3 regions of the Desulfofundulus sp. TPOSR genome follow, and region 1 is predicted to be linked to each of the others. Evidence: riboswitches for the same ligand, from Rfam matches in the RefSeq annotation. Region 1 holds a riboswitch; each other region holds the start of a gene.

Region 1 (4,316 bases):
TTTAGGGCAAGCCTTGAAAATACTGGAGAGTAAAAGTTTGGCTTGTACCGTGCCGGGGCCGGCATCCGTCATTATAGAGCGCCTGCGTGCCATCCGGGGCTTTTCCTGCGATGAAGTAGCCGGGGCCTTGGGCATAATCATGAAATGCGTGGATAATGCCCTGCGCGGGTACGGCTAAAGGGATGCCGCCTTTGCCCCACTAAATATATTCGGGGAGGGAAAAAGGATAAACTGGAGACGAGTATTTGACGCTTTAGAGGCGTATGACCGCTTGTTACAGGAAAACCGGGTTGTTGAGGCTCTCAGAATTCTTTTCCAGGAGGCCGGAGCAGATAAGGTTACTGACGATGATTGGCGGATGGCCCTGGCCCATTTCCGTGCCGTCTATGGCCGACCTCCCCTCTTCCCTGAAGACAGCGGTGAGTAAATTGACTCTTCCTTATGAACCAGGTTAGTCAACCTTTTCCTGCAGGTTTCAAGGACTATAAAAAGATAAACATTTGTTTAATTATGGGAGGAGGCAACAATTACCATGCCGCAGGATTGTTTTTTGTTGTGTCGGTAGCTCAGGCTGCCACTTTTTTGTTGAAAAGGTGGGTGGTATCTGTGGAATCTGTCCTGACCGAGCGCGAGCGGCGATTGGCTGGGCTCTTCTTGCGGTGCCTCGTCCAGGCCAGTAACTACGGGCCGGTGGACGTGGGCGCCTTCATCCATTCTTTCCGGGAATACCTGTACGGCAGCTTCGTTCCGCCGGAAAAACAAAAGCGTTGGAAGCAGTTCAGATGCCTTAACTGCGGCGTAAGGTTTTTCGCCGAAAAGTCGGATCGGAAGTTCTGCAGCGAATCTTGTGCGGTTGCGTGGAACAGTAAAAACAGGGCCAGAAAGAGAGCATGATAATAAGCCGGGCGCCTTTTTAAGGTGGTGTCCGGCTTTTGCTTTCTGGCCGGATTGATTTGGAATTATGACGCCCCGGTCAGGAAGGTTGCAGAGTGCATGGAATACCGGTGTGACCGCTGCGCCAAGACGGTTTGGACAGAGGCCTGGGAAGCCATGCCGCCTGAGAGGTGCCCGTACTGCGGTGGGCGTTTGGTTTCCTGTGGGCGGTGGGGCACGGTGGTCCTGGGGCCGGTGCGGTAGGCGGTACAGTAGTGGGGGTGAGTAAAGGAAATGATTACAAGCACTTTTGTTACTTGCGGGTCTTCACTAAGCGATACGTTATTTACAATTCCTGACAAACCTCTTCTCATACAGTTTCTTTACGTTGGAGTAGGAATGATAGCTTGCTTTTTACTGTTTTCGACTTTTTACTTTACAAAATCCTTTGCGGAGAGACTTAAAAAGAAAAAAGAGCAATTATTCCGGTAGCCTCTGGCTCAAAGCTATTTCCCTGCCCGCGAACGCTTTTTCGGTTATTTCCAGTTTTTCTTTACCGAAACGGTCGAAGAGGGTATGAACGGCACAAACGACGGCAAAAGGAGACCATGGCTTGTTTCCCGCCATAAACTCAGCCACGGCTTAGGGTTTAAACGGCACAAAATGCAGCTTCTGGCTTTCCCACTTGTCTTTAGGAACGCCGAGGGAGCGGATTTTAAGAATCTCTTCTTCGGTCTGATCCACATGTACCACCCCGTACAGGGCGTATTCGCAGAGGACGGCGTTGGCCCCGAAAGACAGGAACTTTACCTGGTCGGGCGAAATTTCCAGGCCCCCCTCTTCCGCAAGCCCTCTCACCGCCGTCCTGTAGGGGTCCGGCCCGCCGTTCGGCCCGACGTCCACCGGCCTGCTGGAACTTTCGGCCACGGAAGGGAAGAAAACGAAAGCATCGACAGCGGTAGGTCTCCGCTCGCTGAAAATGATCTTTCCGTCTGCTGTCACCACCATGATGCCCACCCCGAAATGGGTGGCGAATTCGGTACGGGATTGTACATCAGGTCAACCCTTTCGGCGTACCGCTTTTCACGTTGTCGGCCACAATTGGCTCGTCCAGCATGTTGTCGGTTACCAACATCGTGAAATAGTCGGTGGGCCGGAACGAAAGGTGCCGGGAAGGCTCTTCATGCGGGCCGGCTCTTTGCCCGACGAATAATTTTCCAAGCTGGTACCCGAGGCCGTTAAATGGTACGGGTTTGCCTTTCGCTTCACGCTGCTTGACTCTCTAGATTTTTTGGCCGTATTCGTAAACACGAAATTTCCCTTGACAGGGGGTAAATTATGGTGATTTAATAAAAGCAAAGGTAAAAAATGTAGATAAAAGTCAAATCCCGGCGGGCAAACCCGGCGAAAGCCGGGGACGCAAAGCCACAGGTCTAAAGTTTACTCATTGAGGTAACCATGACGGCTGGGTTGCAAGGGAGAAGGGTAGCCGCAGGGCAGACGGTATCTCCCTGTGGCTTTTTGTTTTGAGGTTTGGTGGAGTGAACGATATTTTTCATTCAAAATTTCTCCTGGGTTCGACACTTTTTTGCCCGGCCGAGGCACATGTAATAAGAATGGTTCAATAAGAATGGTTCAATAATATCAAGGCCTTGGCGATGTTTAACATAGAAAAAACTTAAAAATGCATGGGCATACGACTATTACAAAAAAATATTGAACTACAAAGAACGGACATGGTATTATTAGGTACCATGTATATCAGAACCATCACCAGACGAAATAAAGACGGAACGCCAGTGCGCTATATCCAGCTGGCCCATAATGAATGGGACCCAGTCGCTAAGTGTGCCAAGGCCAGGGTATTATACAACTTTGGACGTGACGAAGATCTGGATGTTGCTGCCTTAAAGCGTCTGGTTTCCAGCATCAACCGGTTCTTAAGTCCTAAGGAGGCCTTGGAAGCACGGGGGAAAGTGGAACACGGCGATGCGTTAAAGTTTGTTTTTAGCAGGCCCTGTTGCGGCACCTGGTTCCTCAACGAACTTTGGAAGCAGCGGGAGTTCGACTTTACCTTAAAAAACTACTGGCTAAACGACAGTACCGTCTCCCGGTAGAAAGGGTACTCTTCGCCCTGGTGGCTAACCGGGTACTGGAACCCCTAAGCAAACTGGCCATTGAGGACTGGGTACAACAGGGTGTTATAATCCCGGATCTCGAGCGTGTCGAAGAGCAACAGATGCTAAGAGTCATGGAGTTTCTCCTGGAAGCCAGCGAAGAAATCCAGAAGGAAATATTCTTTCATACGGCACACCTGTTAAATCTGGAAGTGGATCTTCTGTTCTTTGATACCACCTCTACTTACTTTGTCACCGGGGAAGAAGATAATTTCCGCAAACCCGGCTATTCCAAAGACCACTGCCCGGTTCTGCCTCAAGTGGTTATCGGCCTGGCGGTTACCAGGGAAGGCATCCCAGTGAGATGATGGGTATGGCCGGGCAATACCATGGACATGACGGTAATTCAAGAAGTGAAAAGGGACTTACTGGGCTGGAAGCTCGGGCGGGTAGTCACCGTTTTTGATCGGGGCTTCTGGCTCGGAAGATAATTTGAGAACGCTGCAGATAGTCGGCGGCCATTACATTGCCGGGGAAAAGCTGTCCAAAGTTACGGCTGAAGAAGCCCTCTCCCGCCCAGGCCGGTACCGTCTGGTCAAAGATAACCTAGAGGTAAAGGAAATCGTTATCGGCTACGGTGAAGCCCGAATCCGTTACATCCTTGTCCGTAATCCCAAGGAAGCCAGAAGAGACAAACTAAAAAGAGAAGAATTGTTACAAAAGTTGAAGACCGAGATTACCGTGGTCAACGCCCTGGCTGCCGAAAAAAGAGCACGGGCGGCAGGAGAGTAGCTGTACCACGAAACTTACGAACGCTACTTGAGCCTAAGCATAAGGGTACCCTGGACAGAAAAAAGATTGCCGGGGAAGAACGGAAAGACGGAAAGTACTTAATTCGTACCTCTGACGATACCCTTTCTCCTGAAGATGTGGCCTTGGGCTACAAACAACTCTACGAAGTTGAATATGCTTTTCGCACCTTGAAAACCACTCTGGAGTTAAGACCCATATACCACTGCCTGGAAGACCGGATTAGATCCCATGTATTGCTTTGCTGGTTGGCGCTCTTTTTGATCAGAATAGCTGAAAACAGAACAGGTCTTACCTGGCGCCATATCAGAAAGGAATTGCAAAGAATCCACCTCGGACTGTTTCAAGGGGCCAACGGCGAGGTATATCAGCACACCGAACTGACCAGGGAACAAAAGGAAATTTTTAAGGCCGTTAAGGTTTCAGAGCCGCCGAAGTTTTATAGCATGAAGACCGGTAAGCAAGGGAGCTCATAGTAACACGCCTCCTCCGGGGTATAGCCTTCTATCCCTTGTG
Region 2 (4,316 bases), on a different contig from region 1:
CATATATTTACGCCTCTTTGCCTGACCAAAATGTCTTGTTTTGCAAGATAGCCAGGGACATTATAACATTCAAAACCTTGCATTGCAAGACCCCTCATGTCACCCTTGACGGGTGACACCATCAGAGGATGAAAATGGGTTTGTGTTGAATTACTCCAGATGCGGCTGGCGAAGAGAATTCGAACTTTACTTGGTGCTTTGAGCCCGAAGGGTAGACCACTGCATTGATCCGGTGATTGTTCGGGGTCATGATGGAGTCTGGATTGAAGTTTGGATACGTTCCCAAAATCCACTCCGCGCCAAATTCCTGGAGGTTTTCCCTCTTGAGGAGCAAGAAAATAAAGGATCGCCCGCATGATGCTCAGCGAACGGGCGGGCTGACCCCCTAAGATTGGACAATTAGTGCTTCTTTACTCACAGTTTTAGCGACTTATGCGAACGGCACTACAGAAAATCACCGGCTTACTTCGCCGGTAGCACGGCTCCTTTATCCGACGGAGTGGTGAAGATATGTACTCTTGGCGTATCCTAACCCGGAGCCGATATTGGAGGATCAGCAGTCAGCCAGTGGGGAGGCGGTATTTGAGGGCCGGATGTCCTTTTCGGGGAAACCCGGCCTTTTGTTCTTCGTGGAATGCCGGCTCCGTCTACCAGTGCAGGTTAAATCACCGGGTGGTACCGTTCACTTACGTGAGGGTGACCGCCGTCCGGCGGGAGCGGCTGGGCGAGATCACGGAGGATGACGCCTGGAAGGAAAGCTACCCGTCAGTGGAGGGGTACCGGGAGGCGTTCGAACGGATATACGGGTTCTGGAACCCGGATGTTGATGTTTGGATGGTGGAGTTTGAGCTGGTGTAAGGCTTACGGTTAGTATTTCAAACGTCCGTGTCTGGTCAAATTTTTTTGACCCTGTTTGCCGGACAATTCGACAAAAATCCACAAAAAGTACCCGTTGCTTTTTTGCTAGCTCAGCGTTGCCGAAATGGACGTCATTAACACCGGCGGGTTGCTGATTGATTTAATCCGGCCCAGCCTGGGCTGGGAAATTCCTCAGATAGCGATACAGGGGAACTTAAACGTACTGTTTTTCATGTTGAGCGCAAGCGTTCTCCTGGCGGCAGGTACCGCCTTGACGGTTTTTATCCTTTCACCTGCCCTGGTGGGCGGGTTCTCTGGCGGTTCTGGGAGTCATCCTGGCGGTGGAGGCGTTTTTGTGCCGCCTCCTTGTCCGCATGGCTCCGGAACTTTACCGGAAAATCGAGGTGTAGAAAGGCGAAAGATGTGGCTGCCGGTGTTTCTCAACTTTAAAAAATCTATAAATGGAGAGGTTTTTCGGGGTTCCTTGTTGAAGTGCTAACTACTAAATTTATGTAAGTTTCCTGCTGAATATTTAGATAAAACTTTAAAGGGAATGCCTTTGGGGGAGATGTTAATATTGGAATTTTGGCTGAGGCCGTGTAAAATTTAAGCAGGTACCAGAAGGGAGGAGGTGAAGACAGAATGACGATAGAGGAACGTTACAAGAAAAGATATGAAACAGGCGATACTCCTTGGGATATTGGCAAACCCGATTTCAACCTTATTCAGACTGTGACTGCGATGGCCATAAAACCCTGTAAAGCACTGGATATTGGATGCGGAACTGGCGATAACTCCATATGGCTTTCCCAAAAAAACTTCGATGTGATAGGTATTGATACTTCGGAAATTGCAATACAGAAGGCTATAGAGAAAGCTTCAAAAGCTAATGTCAAATGTACCTTTATTGTGATTGACTTCCTTATGAACAAAATTGAAGGGGCGCCATTTGGCTTTGTGTTTGATAGAGGTTGTTTTCATTCATTAAATTCGGATGAAGAGCGGAAGAGCTTTGCTGAAAATGTAGCTGCTCATTTAGAAAAAGATGGTTTATGGTTGAGTATTGTTGGCAACGCCGATGAGCAACGTGATGGCCCAGGTCCACCACAGCGGACTGCCAGAGATATTGTTAACTCTGTAGAGCCCTACTTCGAAATCCTTTCACTCGTTTCAAGTCATTTTGGATCTAACCGCCCAAACCCGCCTAGAGCCTGGGTTTGCCTAATGCGAAAAAGGCGTTTTGCATAAACTGTGCTAAGTTGGATATGGGTTGATACATTGGGATTAACTGGGAAATGAAACAACCATCCGGGCTTGCATCATGTGTTGAGTATCACACTTCCCCCTTCGTGGACGGCAAGGTGTACCACCATATTAAGGCCATCCGGGAGCTGGGAGCGAACAGCGTCATGGTTTTCCATGTTGGGGTAATGGGTGCGGACAGTTGTTACGGCCACGTGGTCCGGGTGGTCTACGCGAGACGGAAATCCGGTGGGTTCCATTCGCCCCGGGTGGTTTCCCGCTAGTCCGTGTCTTGTGCCCAGCCCGCGCAATATTTTTCACATGCCGTATTCTAAATTTAAAAGGAGTCCCCACCAAAGGCAAACCCGGCGAAAGCCGGGGGCGCAAAGCCAGGGGGCCTAAAGTTGGAAGAACAGGTGTGGCAGAAAAAGGGTGTACCGAGTGCTCAATTTTGTAACGAATTTGTAACATTTTAGTCACAAATTCTTAAATCCTGCCAGGTATAATTTCTGGTAAAGCTAACCTGAAAGGGGGACCAATCATGAAAATTAAAAAATGGATAACAATGGTAAGTGCAGCAGGGTTGTTCAGTGGAATGCTTTTGGCGGGGTTACCTGCCGGGAAAGCAATGGCTGCGGGCGGTCCGCCAGCATGGGCAGGTAAGTATAATGTGCAAGCAGCCGGACCAAATACCACCGGTGCAGGCATAATGGCTGGTGCGGCTCTGGGGCGGGCAGCGGGCTCGATGAATACGTCGGTGGCGCAGTTCCTGGGAATGGATGTATCTGCGTTAATTACTGCACGTCACTCCGGCAAGTCGTTGGTTGAGATTGCAGCCGAAAAAGGTATAAGTGAGGAACAGCTGATCAACTTTATAGTCAGCCAGCGAAGCTCTCAAATCGACCAACTGCTTAAGGATGGCAGGATTACACAAGCGCAGGCCGACCAGTGCAAGCAGATCATGGCTGAGCGAATAAGGGCAAATGTCAACCGTACGACGGTAGGGCCAAACCGTTTCGGCGGGGCCGGGCGCAATGCCGGTACTTAAATGAAGACGCGGGCGCGGACGGATAAGCCAGTTTTAAAAACACCTTCTTTCCTTTTCAACCCGGCTTTATGTCGGGCTTCTTTTTTGGGGGTAGCATCGTGTTTTTCTGCCCGAACTTCCGAAGAAGCCTGGGTACAAGCCGCTGAAGCCACCAGAGCCTCGAAATTTGTACCCGGGCAGAAGCTGGAGTCTCCGAAGGAACGGTAATCGTACCGGGGCCGCAGCCTGCTCCGGGGCCGGTACTCAAGCCGGTGCCAAAAGATCCGGTGGTTAAGCCGGTGGGCAGGTATTTTTCCGTGGGCCGGGTGCCCCTTTTCCGGGGCATCCGGCTTTTTCTTTTTGTAACAACTGGCCATTCAAATGCTGGCCTGGCAGGAAACGCTGTACTACCACGCCATCGCCACGGCGGTGTACGCCGAAGCGGTGGGCCGGACGCTGGGTATAAAAGGGAAGAACTGTTTTTTTCATTGTTCCTGGTAAGGGATAATGTTTCAATAGTCCGGGCTTTCTATAGTACGGCAAATTTTCTTTAGCCGGTTCCCGGAGTTTGATGCGAATCATTGCAGAAAATGAGCTTGACAAGAGAAAGAGTTAATATTATAATTTGTAATAAATATAAATTTGAAATCATTACAAGGAGGTTTTGACAGTGGCAAAATTACAGGACAAAGTGGAACGATACTCCCCTCTTATAGGTGAGCCTTTTCCGGAGCTAACAGTTCAGAGCACCCATGGAAAGCGGACGCTGCCGCATGACTACGCAGGGCGCTGGTTTATCCTCTTCAGCCATCCAGCCGATTTCACTCCAGTGTGCACCACAGAGTTTGTGGCCTTCGCCAGGAAACATCAGGAGTTTAAGGAACTCAACTGCGAATTGATTGGCCTTTCCGTAGACCAGGTGTTTTCCCATATCAAGTGGGCAGAGTGGATCAAGGATAATCTGGGCGTGGAAATTCCATTTCCCATAATTGCCGATACCGGGCAGATCGCGGCTGAACTCGGCATGATCCACCCGGCCAAGGGGACTAATACAGTGCGGTCGGTCTTCGTGGTAGACGACAAGGGGATCATCCGGGTCATTCTCTATTATCCACAGGAGGTCGGTCGCAACATTGGCGAAATTTTGCGGATCGTCAGGGCCTTGCAGACCTCTGATGCCAACGGGGCG
Region 3 (4,316 bases), on a different contig from region 1:
GCGGCGCTGGTGAGCATGATGGCCAGGGCGGTGCGGGTACGCCCCAGGCGGTCCGACAACCATCCCGCCAACAGGGTGGAAGGTGCCCCCAACATTACCGAAAGGGCGGTGAGGGTGGCCGCCAAAGAGGTGGGCTGGGCGTAACGATCCTGGAACACGGCAGTTAGAAAAGGGGCCAGCCAGGAGCGCAGGCCGTACATCTCCCACATGTGGCCGGTATAGCCCAGGATGATCAGGGCCATGGCCAGGTTGTGCCGGGCCTTTCCGGCCTGCGGCAGTCCCTTTGCCGGTCCGGGAGAACTGTTTTTCGATACAGGACCGGTCTCTCCAGCTATTTCGGCATTGGTTTCCGGTGTTTTTTCGCGTCTCTTGTAGGGCAAAAAGGCGGCTGCGGGTTGGCGCCACAGCCAGAAAGAAAGGGCAATGGCCCCAAAGCTTACCCCTGCCAGAACCAGGTAGGCCTCCTGCCAGGTTAAAAAAGCGGTAAGGGCCCCGGTGAGGGCGAAGGAAAGGGAGGTGCCCACCAGGTAGGAGGAAACGTAAAAGCCCACTGCCCGGCCGCGGGAGCTGGGGGCCAGGGAAATGACTTTGATCCCGGGCATGTAGATCCCTCCCAGGCCCGCACCGGTCAAGGCCCGTAGCAGGGTTCCCGCCAGGGCTCCCTGGGCGAGCAGGGGAAAGAGGAAATGGGTAACGGCCGATAAAATGGCCCCGCCGGCAAAGACATAACGGGCGTCAATGCGGTCTGTCAGGGGGAGGACCACCAGGGCGGCCGCCACGTATCCGGCCTGGAAGGCGGCAACCATCATCCCGGCTTCGGCATGGCTGATCCCCCATTGTTTTTCCACCAGGGGGAGGACGGCCGGCAGGCAGTAGGACGGCACCAGCACCAGCAATTGAATTAAAGCCAACTGTCCTATAGGGATATGTGTTTCCTCTCTGATATCGCGCATTTTGTCCGTTGTCACCTGCCAGGAGTTACTGGTCAAATAATTCTTCTTTCAGCTCCAAACCCCTGCCTGGCAACAGGTTAAAAGCACTTTTTCTACTGTGCTGGCTAACAAGTTATGAGCCGTACTCCCCCCGGTTGAGGAAGCCTGGGCATGCTTTTTGTAAGGAAAGAATGCAGCAAACGCCTGAAGGAAAGCCCTCATTTCCTCCCGGCTTGCGTCGTGTTCCCGGTGTGCCGTTAATAAGGGGTTATTTGGTTCAAGGATAATATTTACAATGTTGTAACATCACTTCCTGGCGGTTCATATTATGTAATTGGAATCTGCGCCCGGGTGCATTCTCATGAATTCATACGAGGAGGAATTCGGTATGGCTATCTTTTGTCCTGGCGCTTTACCCTGTAGAATTACTGGGGTAGTTGTAGGAGCCCTTATTGCAGCTCTCGCTCTGGTCCTCATCGGTATTATGGCCATCTTCAATTGCATCGTAGCTTGCCCCGTACTGTTTATCCTGGCTGTTCTGGCCTTTATTCTGGGCATCGCCATTATTATCGCCTAAAGCAAGCCATGTGCTTTAACGAGAGGATAATCAGCACAGTTATGTACACGCCTGAGACTCAATCAGGCGTGTTTAGTTTCCATCACCTTTTTCAAGGCCGTGTAAATTTCAGTGGTGCCAGAAGGAGAGCGACCCCCAAAAAGAAAGAAACCTCGCCCCAGGAAGTAGGCAAGTTCTCCAACGCGAAGGCCGGGAAAAAAGAGCAGCGGTTTTTGCTGATATTTTGAGCGGTGAGGTCTCAAAATGGGAAAAATTTTTGTGGAGATACCTGCTGGATCTTGACACGGCTCGACATCAATTTCACTTGACAGGGACGAATTATGATGATTCAATAAAAGCGAAGGTAAAATAATGTAGAATCAATGTCAAATCCCGGTGGGCAAACCCGGCAAAAGCCGGGGACGCAAAGCCACAGGTCTAAAGTTACCCATTGAGGTAACCATGACGGCTGGGTTGCAAGGGAGAAAGATAGCTACAGGGCAAGTGCGTTTTTCTCCCTGTAGCTTTTTATTTTTGGCTTGACGGGCCGAACTAAATTTTTCATTCATATTGGCGTCCTCAAAGGATTTCTTGGCATGGAGGTTTTGTTATGACTGGACAAGCTCTGGTATTAAATACATATGTTCGTAATCCCTGTAAAATACCCCGGGTGCTGTTATATTTAACAGACAATGCATTAATATTAAATCTCCCCTTATTACGTTCCCCTCCCTTATCTCCCTCCCTGTTTGTTCCTTCTTGTCTTACCACCGCATTGGCATAACCACCCCCATCACCCGCCAGGAGAATCTGATTGCAATGTCGCAAGAAATGACGGCCAGATCAACCAGATTGCCATGGCTACCTCCAGCCTTTCCGCCACCTCGGAAGAAGTGGCGGCAACAACGGAAAACCTGAACAGCAGCGCGCAGAAGATCAGGGATGAAATCAAGAAAACCGACGGCATTGTCAACCTCATCGAGGAAATTGCCGAGCAAACCCACCTGCTGGGGTTGAACGCGGCCATCGAAGCGGCCCGGGTGGGCGATGCCGGGCGGGGTTTCAATGTGGTGGCCGGGGAAATACGCAAACTATCCCAGGATACCCAGCGGTCCGTTAAAGAAATCATGCAGACTTTGCATGACGTACAGCAATCAATTATAGATCTGACAAACTCAATTGAACAGGTGTCAAGTGCAGCACAACAGCAGGCTGCTTCGTCCCAGGAAATTAATGCGTCGATAAATGAGCTTACTGCAGTGGCCGGGCAACTAAAAAAGCTGGCCGATGAACTGGTGGTTTAGGGAATAGGGAGTTAAATATATTCGGGGAGGGAAAAAGGATAAACTGGAGACGAGTATTTGACGCTTTGGAGGCGTATGACCGTTTGTTACAGGAAAACCGGGTTGTTGAGGCCCTCAGAATTCTTTTCCAGGAGGCCGGAGCAGATAAGGTTACTGACGATGATTGGCGGGTGGCCCTGGCCCATTTCCGTGCCGTCTATGGCCGACCTCCCCTCTTCCCTGGGGAGCAAGACAGCGGTGAGTGAATTGACTCTTCCTTATGAACCAGGTTAGTCAACCTTTTCCTGTTTGTTTAATTATGGGAGGAGGCAACAATTGCCATGCCGCAGGATTGTTTTTTGTTGTAGCGGTAGCTCAGGCTGCCACTTTTTTGTTGAAAAGGTGGGTGGTATCTGTGGAATCTGTCCTGACCGAGCGCGAGCGGCGGTTGGCTGGGCTCTTCTTGCGGTGCCTCGTCCAGGCCAGTAACTACGGGCCGGTGGACGTGGGCGCCTTCATCCATTCTTTCCGGGAATACCTGTACGGCAGTTTCGTTCCGCCGGAAAAACAAAAGCGTTGGAAGCAGTTCAGATGTCTTAACTGCGGCGTAGGGTTTTTCGCCGAAAAGCCGGATCGGAAGTTCTGCAGCGAATCTTGTGCGGCTGCGTGGAACAGTAAAAACAGGGCCAGAAAGAGAGCATGATAATAAGCCGGGCGCCTTTTTAAGGTGGTGTCCGGCTTTTGCTTTCTGGCCGAAATTGATGCAGGTTGTGTCGCCTTTTTATTATGCCCCAAAAGCCATCCGCTTATCATCTCTAAAGTAGTAGTTGCCGCCAGGATAAAATTATAAAAGGTACGCCCGGCTACCACCTTGGTGCTGCCAGCCCATTTTCCCGTAAGCATTTACATATTCTGGTAATACCTAAAAAGAAAAGGAATAAAGCAGAACCGTGTTGAAATGTGTATTTAGCAGTTTTAAGGGAGAAGCCACTATGGGCATGAGCAACCTCCTTCAACTAACCGGTGAGAAGACCTTCGACCCGACCAATTTAAAAATAGGGAAATGGAGAATTATAACTGTTTTCTTAACCGGGCTCGGCTATTTTTTATTTTGTTCCCGCCAAGTTGAATGGGTTTTCTTCTGGATCGCCTGGTTTATTTACGCGGCTTTATGGTTCCCTTTTCAAGGACGTCACGCCGGTGAAAATCCAAATTGGTGGACATACTTTTTTATGGTAGGCGATGTGCTCTTCTTTGTCTTGGCCGCCAACATTGAACATGATATATTGAACAATTACAGTGCCATGTTGATATTGCCTTTGTTCCAGTACCTGTTGCGTTATGGGCGAAAAGCCGCCCTTTGCTACGTCTGGGTCAGCGTGGCAGCATTTGGTTATATCTGCTTGTTCCATTATGAAGCTCACCCGGCGAGACATTTTGTTGTGGTTGTTGTCATGCTTTTAATTTCTTATAACGAAAGTATGCTGATCCAGGAAAATAGAGAGTTGAGAAAACAGCTTTTTAATTTGGCCATTTATGACGAGC

The links. A riboswitch is a leader RNA that binds a small molecule or an ion and turns the genes downstream of it on or off. The one in region 1 is predicted to bind cyclic di-GMP.
Region 2: linked by a shared signal. The riboswitch ahead of G7K71_RS08890 (hypothetical protein) and the one ahead of G7K71_RS14185 (hypothetical protein) in region 1 are both predicted to bind cyclic di-GMP.
Region 3: linked by a shared signal. The riboswitch ahead of G7K71_RS19650 (methyl-accepting chemotaxis protein) and the one ahead of G7K71_RS14185 (hypothetical protein) in region 1 are both predicted to bind cyclic di-GMP.

The regions. Positions count from the first base shown of each region.
Region 1 covers NZ_JAAOEF010000003.1:652,305-656,620, forward strand. Annotated here, with positions in the region: gene G7K71_RS14160 (hypothetical protein) at 38-178, shown strand; gene G7K71_RS14165 (hypothetical protein) at 272-427, shown strand; gene G7K71_RS14170 (hypothetical protein) at 607-894, shown strand; gene G7K71_RS14175 (hypothetical protein) at 1,354-1,500, opposite strand; gene G7K71_RS14180 (hypothetical protein) at 1,516-1,881, opposite strand; cyclic di-GMP riboswitch class I at 2,258-2,351, shown strand; gene G7K71_RS14185 (hypothetical protein) at 2,673-2,990, shown strand; gene G7K71_RS14190 (hypothetical protein) at 3,011-3,358, shown strand; gene G7K71_RS14195 (hypothetical protein) at 3,453-3,782, shown strand; gene G7K71_RS20270 (hypothetical protein) at 3,926-4,276, shown strand.
Region 2 covers NZ_JAAOEF010000002.1:61,510-65,825, forward strand. Annotated here, with positions in the region: gene G7K71_RS08870 (PadR family transcriptional regulator) at 1-3, opposite strand, end outside; gene G7K71_RS08875 (ASCH domain-containing protein) at 583-858, shown strand; gene G7K71_RS08880 (class I SAM-dependent methyltransferase) at 1,501-2,106, shown strand; gene G7K71_RS08885 (hypothetical protein) at 2,154-2,384, shown strand; cyclic di-GMP riboswitch class I at 2,449-2,512, shown strand; gene G7K71_RS08890 (hypothetical protein) at 2,642-3,148, shown strand; gene G7K71_RS08900 (peroxiredoxin) at 3,798-4,316, shown strand, end outside.
Region 3 covers NZ_JAAOEF010000004.1:440,384-444,699, reverse strand. Annotated here, with positions in the region: gene G7K71_RS17895 (MFS transporter) at 1-953, opposite strand, end outside; gene G7K71_RS17890 (hypothetical protein) at 1,321-1,509, shown strand; cyclic di-GMP riboswitch class I at 1,878-1,970, shown strand; gene G7K71_RS19650 (methyl-accepting chemotaxis protein) at 2,346-2,792, shown strand; gene G7K71_RS17880 (hypothetical protein) at 2,876-3,037, shown strand; gene G7K71_RS17875 (hypothetical protein) at 3,187-3,474, shown strand; gene G7K71_RS17870 (GGDEF domain-containing protein) at 3,764-4,316, shown strand, end outside.